DNA from 3 places in the Actinosynnema sp. NPDC050801 genome. Region 1 is predicted to be linked to each of the others. Evidence: riboswitches for the same ligand, from Rfam matches in the RefSeq annotation. Region 1 holds a riboswitch; each other region holds the start of a gene.

Region 1 (3,265 bases):
GCCACCACCAGCCACGCCGCCACGACCACGCCCCACTCGCCGCCGGTGGGCCGACGGGGTGGCTCGACCCGCAGCGACAGGGCCTTCTCCCGCCTGCGACGCGCCAGACCGCCGATCACCAGCACCGCGACCACCGCGACGAACTGCAGCAACGACAGCGCGGCGGCGCCCGACAGGTCGAACAGCTCCACCGTGCGCAGGTAGATCTCGGTCTCCAACGTGCGGTGGCGCGCGCCGCCGAGCACCAGCACGACGCCGAAGCTGGTGGCGCAGAACAGGAACACCACCGAGGCCGCCGACCCGATCGCCGGCGCCAACGACGGCAGCACGACGGAGGTGAACGTGCGCACGCGTGACGCGCCCAGCGCCCGTGCCGCGTCCTCCGCGCGCCGGTCGACCCGCGCCCACAGGCCGCCGACCGTGCGGGCGACCACGGCGACGTTGAAGAACGCGTTGGCCAGCACGATCGGCAGCACACCGCCGTCGGGCCACAACGCCCGGAACGCCAGGCCCACGACCACGGTCGGCAGCACGAACGGCACCATCACCGCCGCCCGCACCACCCCCGTGCCCCACACCCGGCAGCGGGCCAGCAGGAACGCCATCGGCATGCCCGTGACCAGCGCCAACGCCGTCGCCGCGGCGGCCTGGCCGAGGGTGAACCCGACCAGGTCCCACGTGTCGGCGCGGGCCAGCACCGGCAGCACGCCGCCCTCGCCCAGGCCGAGCCCGACGATCGCCAGCACCGGCCACGCGAAGAACACCCCGAGGAACGCCAGGGGCAGCAGCGCGGCGAGCGACCAGGTCAGCCTCGGGCTCAGCCCTGGACCAACGTGCGCCACTGCTGCACCCACCGCTCGCGGTTCGCGTCGACCTCGGCGGCGGGCAGCGACCGCGCGGTGGCGGGCTGCGGCGCGGCCTTCGTCCACGCCTCGGGCAGCGCGACGCCCTCCCGCGACGGGTAGACGTACATCTGGCCCGGCACGTCGGCCTGCACCTGCTCGCCCAGCAGGAAGTCCACGACCTTCTTGGCGTCCTCGGGGTTCTTCGCGCCGTTCAGCACGCCCGCGTACTCGACCTGGCGGTAGCAGGTGTCCAGCAGCGCCTTGGTGCGCGGCGTGCCGTCGTCACCGATCTCGGCCGACGGCGACGACGCGTAGGACACCACGATCGGCCGCGGCCCCTTGCCGCTGGAGCCGGAGAAGTCCTGGGTGTAGGCCTCCTCCCAGCCGCTGACGACCTTCACCCCGTTGGCCTTGAGCTGACCCCAGTAGCCGGTCCAGCTCTGCTCGCCGAACCGCGCGATGGTGCCGAGCAGGAACGCCAGGCCCGGCGAGGACGTGGCCGGGTCCTCGACGACCAGCATGTCCTTGTACTTCGGGTCGACCAGGTCGGAGTACTGCTCCGGCGCGCCGATGTCCTTGAACGCGGCGACGTCGATGTTCAGGCACACGTCGCCGACGTCGACCGCGTGCAGCCGGTTCGGCGGGTCGAGCTGGTAGCGCTGCGCGCCCTTCTGCGCCTCGGGGCTCGCGTACTCGGCGAACACACCTTCCTTGAGGGCGCGGGAGGCGAACGTGGAGTCCACGCCGAAGGCGACGTCGCCGATCGGGGCCTCCTTGGTCAGCACCAGCTTGTTGGTGACCTCACCGGCGTCACCGCTGGCCAGGTGCTTGATCGTGATGCCGGTGTCGGTCTTGAACTTCTCCAGCAGCTCCGGGCTGACGGCGAACGAGTCGTGCGTCACCAGGGTGACGACCCGCTCCCCCGGCGGAGGTGTGCTGGACGTGGTCACCGAACAGGCCGTGAGCAGCGCGAACGCGGTCACGGCGGGCAGCACTCGTCGGAACATCATCTCTCCCTACACCGGCATGACCCGGATCAGGTGTGGACGGTCGAAGGCTCGCGCGCCTTCCTCTCAGCCCGGCGCAGCACCGGACTCCCGTGGCGAACGCGCAGCCTACCCCGCGCGGTGGGACGATCAGGGCCATGGCCGAGCTGCTGACCGACGACCAGGTGACCGCCTCGCTGACCTCGCTGCCCTCGTGGCGGGCGCAGGACGCCGCGCTCGTGCGCACGGTGGAGCTGGAGAGCTTCGCCCAGGCGCTCCAGGTGGTGAACCGGGTGGCCGAGATCGCGGAGAACGACAACCACCACCCCGACATCGACATCCGCTGGCGCACGCTGACGTTCCGGTGCGCCACGCACTCCAGCGGCGGGATCACCGCCCTGGACGTGTCACTCGCGGAGGAGATCGACGGGGTGCTCGACGTCTTCCTGTGACCGCCGGGTCCGCTCCCGCAGCACCACGGCGATCGTGACGAGCGTGAGCAGGCCCACCGCCGGGTACACCCAGCCCAGCGCCGAGTAGTACCAGGGGCGGGGGATGATCCAGATCGACGGCTGCGCCTTGAGCAGGAACGAGATCAGGTAGCTGCCGACGGCCAGGACCCACGCGACCGCGGTGATCTTCGCCAGCCGGTGCCCGGCCGCGTGGACCAGCCACATCAGGGCGGGCACCGCCCACACCCAGTGGTGGCTCCACGAGATCGGCGACACGAGCAGGCCGAGGAACTGGACGGACACGATCATCGCCAACGTGTCCTTCGCCCTCACCGCGGCGTGCAGGGCGAACCCGGCGAGCACCGCCGCCACCACCACCGCGCCCAGGAAGATCGGGCCGGTCTCGATGTCGTACCCGACCGAGCGGGACAGCGCGCCGCGCAGCGACTGGTTGATCGCCGAGCCGACCGGGCCGACGCGGGAGGCGTCCCCGAGCAGGTGGAACCAGTACTCGTTCGACTGGCTCGGCGAGATCAGGTAGCCGAGCCCGACCGTGCCGAAGAACGCCGCGATCGACCACGCGGCCGCCCGGTAGCGACGGGTGACCAGGAAGTAGAGGCCGGAGATGGCGGGCGTGAGCTTCAACCCGGCCGCGATCCCGACGCCCGCGCCCTGCACCCAGCCGCGCGCGCTGACCATCGTGCCGAGCAGGAGGGCCGCCAGGACCAGGTTGATCTGGCCGTAGTTCAGCGTGGTGCGCACCGGTTCGACCCACACGAACAGGCCGGTCCACAGCATCGCGCGGCGCGGGTCGTTGGCGCCGACGAGCTGGAGCGACTTGCGGGTGGTGAACCACAGGCAGGCGAGGCTGACCAGCTGCCAGAACCACCGGGCCGCGCCCCAGGAGATCCACGACAACGGCACGAAGACCAGCGCGGAGAACGGCGGGTACGTGAACGGCAGGGCGAACTGGTCGGAGAAC
Region 2 (3,265 bases), on a different contig from region 1:
CCAGCGCCCGGCCCGCCCAGTCGTCGAACTCCGCCGACCACGACGGTGGCCGGTAGTCGGGCCCGGCGGACATGTCCACGCAGCTCAGGTTGTGCGTCATGAACCCGCTGCCGACGATCAGCACGCCCTGCTCGCGCAGCGGGGCGAGCCGGCGGCCCACGTCGAACAGCTCGCGCGGGTCGAGGCTGGGCATGGACATCTGCAGCACCGGCACGTCCGCCTCGGGGAACATCTCCTTCAGCGGCACGTACGCGCCGTGGTCCAGCCCGCGCCCCTCGTCGCGCGCCACCGGCCGGTCCACCAGCCGGGCGACCTCGCGGGCCAGGTCCGGCGCGCCCGGCGCGTCGTAGGTGACCTCGTAGTACCGCCGGGGGAAGCCCCGGAAGTCGTACGTGAGCGGCACGGTGGTGGTCGCGCCCAGCGTGAGCGGGTCGTTCTCCCAGTGCGCGGAGACGACCAGGATCGACGCCGGGCGCGGCAGCGTCGCCGACCACGACCTCAGCTCGCCGGTCCAGCGTTCGTCGTCGGCCAGCGGGGGTGCCCCGTGGCCCAGGTACAGCACAGGCATCACCCCGACGACTGTACGCCCTTTAGTTGAAGTTTCAACCAGGCCGCGGTGGCACGGGGGTCGTCGGCCTCGGTGATGGCGCGCACCACCACGACCCGCTCCGCGCCCGCGGCCAGCACCTCGGGCAGCCGGTCGGCGTCGATCCCGCCGATGGCGAACCACGGCCGGTCGGTCGTGCCCGCCGTCGCCCGCACCAGGTCCAGGCCCGGCGCGGGACGACCCGGCTTGGTCGGCGTCGGCCAGCACGGGCCGGTGCAGAAGTAGTCGACACCCGGCTCCACCGCCGCCGCGCGCGCCTGGTCGACGTCGTGCGTCGACCGGCCGATCACCACGTCGTCGCCGACGATCCGCCGGGCGTGCGGCACGGGCAGGTCGTCCTGGCCCAGGTGCAGCACGTCGGCGTCCACGGCGAGCGCCACGTCCGCCCGGTCGTTGACCGAGAGCAGCGCGCCGTGCCGCGCGCACGCCTCGGCGAGCACCTCCAGCGCGGCGATCTCCTGCTTGGCTTCGAGGCCCTTGTCCCGCAACTGCACCACGTCCACGCCACCGGCGAGCGCGGCGTCCGCGAACTCCGCGAGGTCCGGGCGCGCCGGTGTGCAGAGGTAGAGCCGTGCGTCGGCGAGCCGCCGCCTGATCCGCGTTCCGTCGAGTCCTGGCACGGGCCGCACGGTAACCGCCGGCCCGATCCGTGCGCTACGGTGGAACCGGTCCGCACGGGAGCCTGGAGAACACCGGGCTGAGAGGGAGCGTGGTTCGCTCCGACCGTCGAACCTGATCCGGGTCATGCCGGCGCAGGGAGCGTGAGTGCCTTGGCAGTGCGAGTGACCGTCCTCGGCGGTGGTGTCATCGGCCTGTCCGCGGCCTGGTACGCCGCCCGTGCCGGGTACGCGGTCGAAGTGGTCGACCACGGTTCGCCGCACGGCGGTTCCCGGGTCGCGGGCGGGATGCTCGCGCCGATCACCGAGGCGTGGCCGGGCGACGAGGACGTGCTCGCCCTGGGCGTCGAGTCGTTGGAGCTGTGGCCGGAGTTCGCGCGCTCGCTCGGCGTGGAGCTCAGCCCGGCGGGGACGTTGGCGGTGGCCGTCGACCGGGCCGATGTCGAGGTGCTGGACCAGTTGTGCGCCTACCTGGGCCGGATGGGACGGTCCGCGACCCGGTTGACGGGACGTGAGCTGCGCGCCCTGGAACCCGGTCTCGGCTCGGTCCGCAGTGGACTGTCGGTGCCGGGTGACGTCGCCGTGGACAACCGCGCGTTGCTGAGCGCGCTGCGGGACGCTTGTGCGGCCGAGGGTGTGGCGTTCGCCGCCGAGCCGAGCGCGGGCTCCGACGTGACGGTGATCGCGGCCGGCGCGTGGAGCCGTGACCTGCACCCGTTGCTGCGCGGCGTGATCCGGCCCGTGAAGGGGGAGATCCTGCGGCTGTCGGCACGACCCGGCGCGTTGCCGCCGCCCCGGCACACGATCCGCGCCCAGGTGTCCGGCCGGCCCGTCTACCTGGTGCCGCGCGACGGCGGGTTCGTGCTCGGCGCGACCCAGTACGAGGCCGGTTTCGACGGTGACGTGACCGTCGGCGGCGTGCGGGACCTGCTGCGCGACGCCGAGGTGGTGTGGCCGGGCATCGCCGAGTACGCGCTGGTCGAGGCCGCCGCCGGGTTCCGCGCGGGCAGCCCCGACAACGCACCGGTCATCCGGTGGCTCGAACCCGGCGTGCTGGCCGCCACCGGCCACCACCGCAACGGTCTGCTGCTCGCGCCCGTCACGGCGCGGCGGGTGCTCGCCCTGCTCCGCGAAGGAGGAAACAGTCGGTGAAGGCGAAGGTCAACGGTCTGGAGCGGGAACTGGCCGACGGGTCGACCGTCGCCACCGTGCTGGCGCTGCTCGACGCGCCGCCCAGCGGTGTCGCGGTCGCGCTGGACGGCGAAGTCGTGCCGCGGGCGGCGTGGGGTACGACGTTCGTGCCCGACGGGTCCGCGGTCGAGGTGCTGACCGCCGTGCAGGGAGGGTGACGTGGACGACCCGTTGGTGATCGCGGGCCGGGAGTTCGGCTCGCGCCTGGTGATGGGCACCGGTGGCGCGGCGAACCTGTCGGTGCTCGAACGCGCCCTGGTGGCGTCCGGCACGGAGTTGACGACCGTCGCGATGCGCCGGCTGGACACCTCCGGCGGCGGCGTGCTGGACCTGTTGGCCCGGCTGGGCATCGCCGCCCTGCCCAACACCGCCGGTTGCCGCACCGCCGCCGAAGCCGTGCTCACCGCGCGGCTGGCGCGGGAGGCGTTGGAGACGAACTGGGTGAAGCTGGAGGTCGTCGCCGACGACCAGACGCTGCTGCCCGACCCGGTGGAGTTGTTGGACGCGGCGGAGAAGCTGGTCGACGACGGGTTCGTGGTGCTGCCGTACACGTCGGACGACCCGGTGCTGGCGTTGCGGTTGGAGCAGGTCGGCTGCGCCGCCGTGATGCCGCTGGGGTCTCCCATCGGGACGGGGCTGGGCATCCGCAACCCGCACAACATCGAGCTGATCGTGTCCCGCGCGTCGGTGCCCGTAGTGCTGGACGCGGGCGTCGGCACGGCGTCGGATGCGGCGTTGGCGATGGAGTTGGGCTGTTCGGCCGTGCTGTTGGCGACCGCGGTGACCAGGGCGCAGGACCCCGAACGGATGGCGGCGGCGATGCGCGCGGGCGTGGAGGCCGGTCGGTTGG
Region 3 (3,265 bases), on a different contig from region 1:
CGACGCCAGCATCCCGGTCTTGGCCGCGTCCACCCCGATGTCGCCGGCCACCGCCTCGATCTGCGCCGCCACCACGTCCGGCGGCACCTCGGTGTACCCGGTCACGCCCAACGAGTTCTGCACGGTCACCGCCGTGACCGCCGTCATCCCGTGCACACCGCACGCGAACAACGTGCGCAGGTCGGCCTGCAGGCCCGCACCACCGCCGGAATCGGACCCGGCGATGGTGAGGACCCTCGGTGGCGTGGACGCCATCGGTCAGTCCACCACCGGCAGGTAGACCTTGTTGCCGTGGTCGGTGAACTCGTGCGACTTCTCCGACATCCCCGCCTCGATCGCCTCCACAGTGGACAGACCGCGCTCCTCCGCGTACCGCCGCACGTCCTGGGTGATCTTCATCGAGCAGAACTTCGGCCCGCACATCGAGCAGAAGTGCGCCGTCTTCGCCGGCGCCGCGGGCAACGTCTCGTCGTGGTAGGACCGCGCCGTGTCCGGGTCCAGCGACAGGTTGAACTGGTCCTCCCACCGGAACTCGAACCGCGCCTTCGACAGCGCGTCGTCCCAGTCCTGCACGCCCGGGTGGCCCTTGGCCAGGTCGGCCGAGTGCGCCGCGATCTTGTACGTGATCACGCCCGTCTTCACGTCATCCCGGTTGGGCAGGCCCAGGTGCTCCTTGGGCGTGACGTAGCAGAGCATCGCGGTGCCCAACCAGCCGATCTGCGCCGCCCCGATCGCCGACGTGATGTGGTCGTACGCGGGCGCGATGTCCGTGGCCAGCGGCCCGAGGGTGTAGAACGGCGCCTCGCCGCACCACTCCTCCTCCAACCGCACGTTCTCCGCGATCTTGTGCATCGGCACGTGACCCGGGCCCTCGATCATCACCTGCACGTCGTGCGCCCGGGCGATGTGGGTCAGCTCGCCCAACGTGCGCAGCTCGGCGAACTGGGCCTCGTCGTTGGCGTCCGCGATCGAACCCGGCCGCAGCCCGTCACCCAGCGAGAACGTGACGTCGTACTCGCGCAGGATCTCGCACAGCTCCTCGAAGTGCGTGTAGAGGAAGCTCTCCTGGTGGTGCGCCAGGCACCACGCCGCCATGATCGACCCGCCGCGGGACACGATGCCGGTCACCCGGCGCGCGGTCAGCGGCACGTACCGCAGCAGCACGCCCGCGTGCACCGTCATGTAGTCGACGCCCTGCTCGGCCTGCTCGACCACGGTGTCGCGGTAGACCTCCCACGACAGCTTCGCCGGATCGCCGTCCACCTTCTCCAGCGCCTGGTAGATCGGCACCGTGCCGATCGGCACCGGCGAGTTGCGCATGATCCACTCGCGCGTCTCGTGGATCCGCTTGCCCGTGGACAGGTCCATGATCGTGTCGGCGCCCCACCGCGACGCCCACACCATCTTCTCCACCTCGTCCTCGATCGAGGACGACACGGCCGAGTTGCCGATGTTCGCGTTGATCTTGACCAGGAACTTCTTGCCGATGATCATCGGCTCGGCCTCGGGGTGGTTGCGGTTGAGCGGGATGACCGCCCGGCCGATGGCCACCTCGTCGCGGACGAACTCCGGGCTCATGTTCTCGCGGGCCGCCACGAACCGCATCTCCGGCGTGATGATCCCGGCCTTGGCGTACGCCAGCTGGGTCACCGCCCCGTCGACCGGCTCGCGCCCCGCCACCCAGCCCGCGCGCAACGCCGGAAGTCCACTGTGGACGTCGATCGTCGCGTTGTCGTCGGTGTACGGACCGGAGGTGTCGTACAGGTCGACGTGCTCGCCGTTGGTCAGCTCCACCCTGCGGAACGGAACCCGCACACCCTCGTCCACCTCGCGGTAGACCTTGTGCGAACCCGAGATGGGCCCGGTGGTGACACTGGGCTTGACCGAACGGTCGTCGAGTGCCGTCACTGCATTCCTCCCTACGCCGGCATTACCCGGTCAGGTTCCGGCGGTCGGCGGCACCGGGACCTCGAAGTCCCAGCCGCCCTCTCAGCCCGCTGTGGCGCGAGCTCCCGCGTGTTGAGTTGTCGGTACGTGTCGAGCTACCGAGCTGACCATAGCCACGGCCCGGTGCCGATGCCAAGGTGCGGATGCCAAGCGCCACCTTTTGCGCGTACCTTTCTCCGCGTGGCTGATCACCAGCCGTTCCCGCCCGGCGCCCGGCGCGTGGCCCGCCCCGCCGTCGTCTCGCCGTGCCCGTCGTGCGGCGACCTGGCCGGCCGCGGCTACCCCGCGTGCCGGTACTGCGCCGAACTCGTGGACCAGTACTGGCTGCTCGACTGGCAGGAGCTGCTCGCCGCCGAACAGCTCGCCGAGGGCGGCGCGGGCGAACGCGAACTGGCCGAGCTCGTGCTCGCCGACGAGGTGGGACGACACCCCTGGACCTGCACCGACTGGGCGATGACCCTCCTCGCGTGCTCCCAGTGCGGCGAGGAACCCGCCACCGGGCCCGTCGACTGCGTCCGGTGCGCCATGGCCGACGGCCTGCGCTGGTCCTGGGACCACGCCGGGCACCCGTCGTCGATCACCGCGAGCGAGCACGCGCTGCGCGTGGCCCGGGCGACGCTGCGGGCACCGCACCGCGGCCGTGCCGCCACCGTCGGCGCGTGGCGGCTGCTGCTGCCGTTCCTGCTGGTGGGGGAGCTGCCGACGGTCGGCGAGGTGCGGCGCGTCCGAGCCGCCGTGCTCGCCGGCGCCTACGGCGAACTCGCCCGCTGCACCACCCACGTCGAACTGGTGACCTACCCCGAACTGCCCTGGCGGCGGCCCGAGCGCCCACCCCGCGCCGACCACCACCCGAAGCCCTCACGCGACCAGCGCACCACCGCGGAACCGCTCCAGAGCGCGGCGCACCCCGGCCCGGGCGAACCGGCCGCCGACCCGGTCTAGGACACCGACCGGCCCCGGGCACCGCGCCACGCCGCCGTCACCACTGGCGGCGGACGGCGGCCTTGACCCCGGTCACCAGGCTCGCCGGCGGAACGTCGTCCGCCACGACCGCGCCCGCCGCGATCACCGCGTCGCGCCCGATCGTGACACCCGGCAGGATCGTGGCACCGGCGCCGATCCACACGTTCTCCGCCACGTCGATGGGCCCACCGGTCAACCACCCCCGCCGCTCCTCGGGATCGACCGGGTGGCCGACGGTGATGAACGTGACCTTCGGCCCGACCATCACGCGCTCACCGAGCCGGATGCCCGCGTAGTCCAGGAACGTGCAGTTCTGGTTGACGAACACGCGGTCCGCCAGGTCCAGGCGCAGCCC

The links. Region 1 has a riboswitch for thiamine pyrophosphate ahead of AB0K14_RS24740 (thiamine ABC transporter substrate-binding protein). Riboswitches for the same ligand answer to the same signal wherever they lie in the genome.
Region 2: another riboswitch for thiamine pyrophosphate. It lies ahead of thiO (glycine oxidase ThiO); the one in region 1 lies ahead of AB0K14_RS24740 (thiamine ABC transporter substrate-binding protein).
Region 3: another riboswitch for thiamine pyrophosphate. It lies ahead of thiC (phosphomethylpyrimidine synthase ThiC); the one in region 1 lies ahead of AB0K14_RS24740 (thiamine ABC transporter substrate-binding protein).

What each region holds. Positions count from the first base shown of each region.
Region 1 covers NZ_JBFAQZ010000011.1:207,586-210,850, forward strand. Annotated here, with positions in the region: gene AB0K14_RS24735 (iron ABC transporter permease) at 1-788, opposite strand, end outside; gene AB0K14_RS24740 (thiamine ABC transporter substrate-binding protein) at 818-1,852, opposite strand; TPP riboswitch at 1,840-1,956, opposite strand; gene AB0K14_RS24745 (4a-hydroxytetrahydrobiopterin dehydratase) at 1,990-2,283, shown strand; gene AB0K14_RS24750 (mannosyltransferase) at 2,239-3,265, opposite strand, start outside.
Region 2 covers NZ_JBFAQZ010000001.1:705,035-708,299, forward strand. Annotated here, with positions in the region: gene AB0K14_RS03520 (class III extradiol ring-cleavage dioxygenase) at 1-568, opposite strand, end outside; gene thiE (thiamine phosphate synthase) at 568-1,227, opposite strand; TPP riboswitch at 1,272-1,383, shown strand; gene thiO (glycine oxidase ThiO) at 1,369-2,376, shown strand; gene thiS (sulfur carrier protein ThiS) at 2,373-2,573, shown strand; gene AB0K14_RS03540 (thiazole synthase) at 2,575-3,265, shown strand, end outside.
Region 3 covers NZ_JBFAQZ010000001.1:711,049-714,313, forward strand. Annotated here, with positions in the region: gene thiD (bifunctional hydroxymethylpyrimidine kinase/phosphomethylpyrimidine kinase) at 1-255, opposite strand, end outside; gene thiC (phosphomethylpyrimidine synthase ThiC) at 259-1,908, opposite strand; TPP riboswitch at 1,900-2,026, opposite strand; gene AB0K14_RS03570 (hypothetical protein) at 2,128-2,889, shown strand; gene AB0K14_RS03575 (DapH/DapD/GlmU-related protein) at 2,927-3,265, opposite strand, start outside.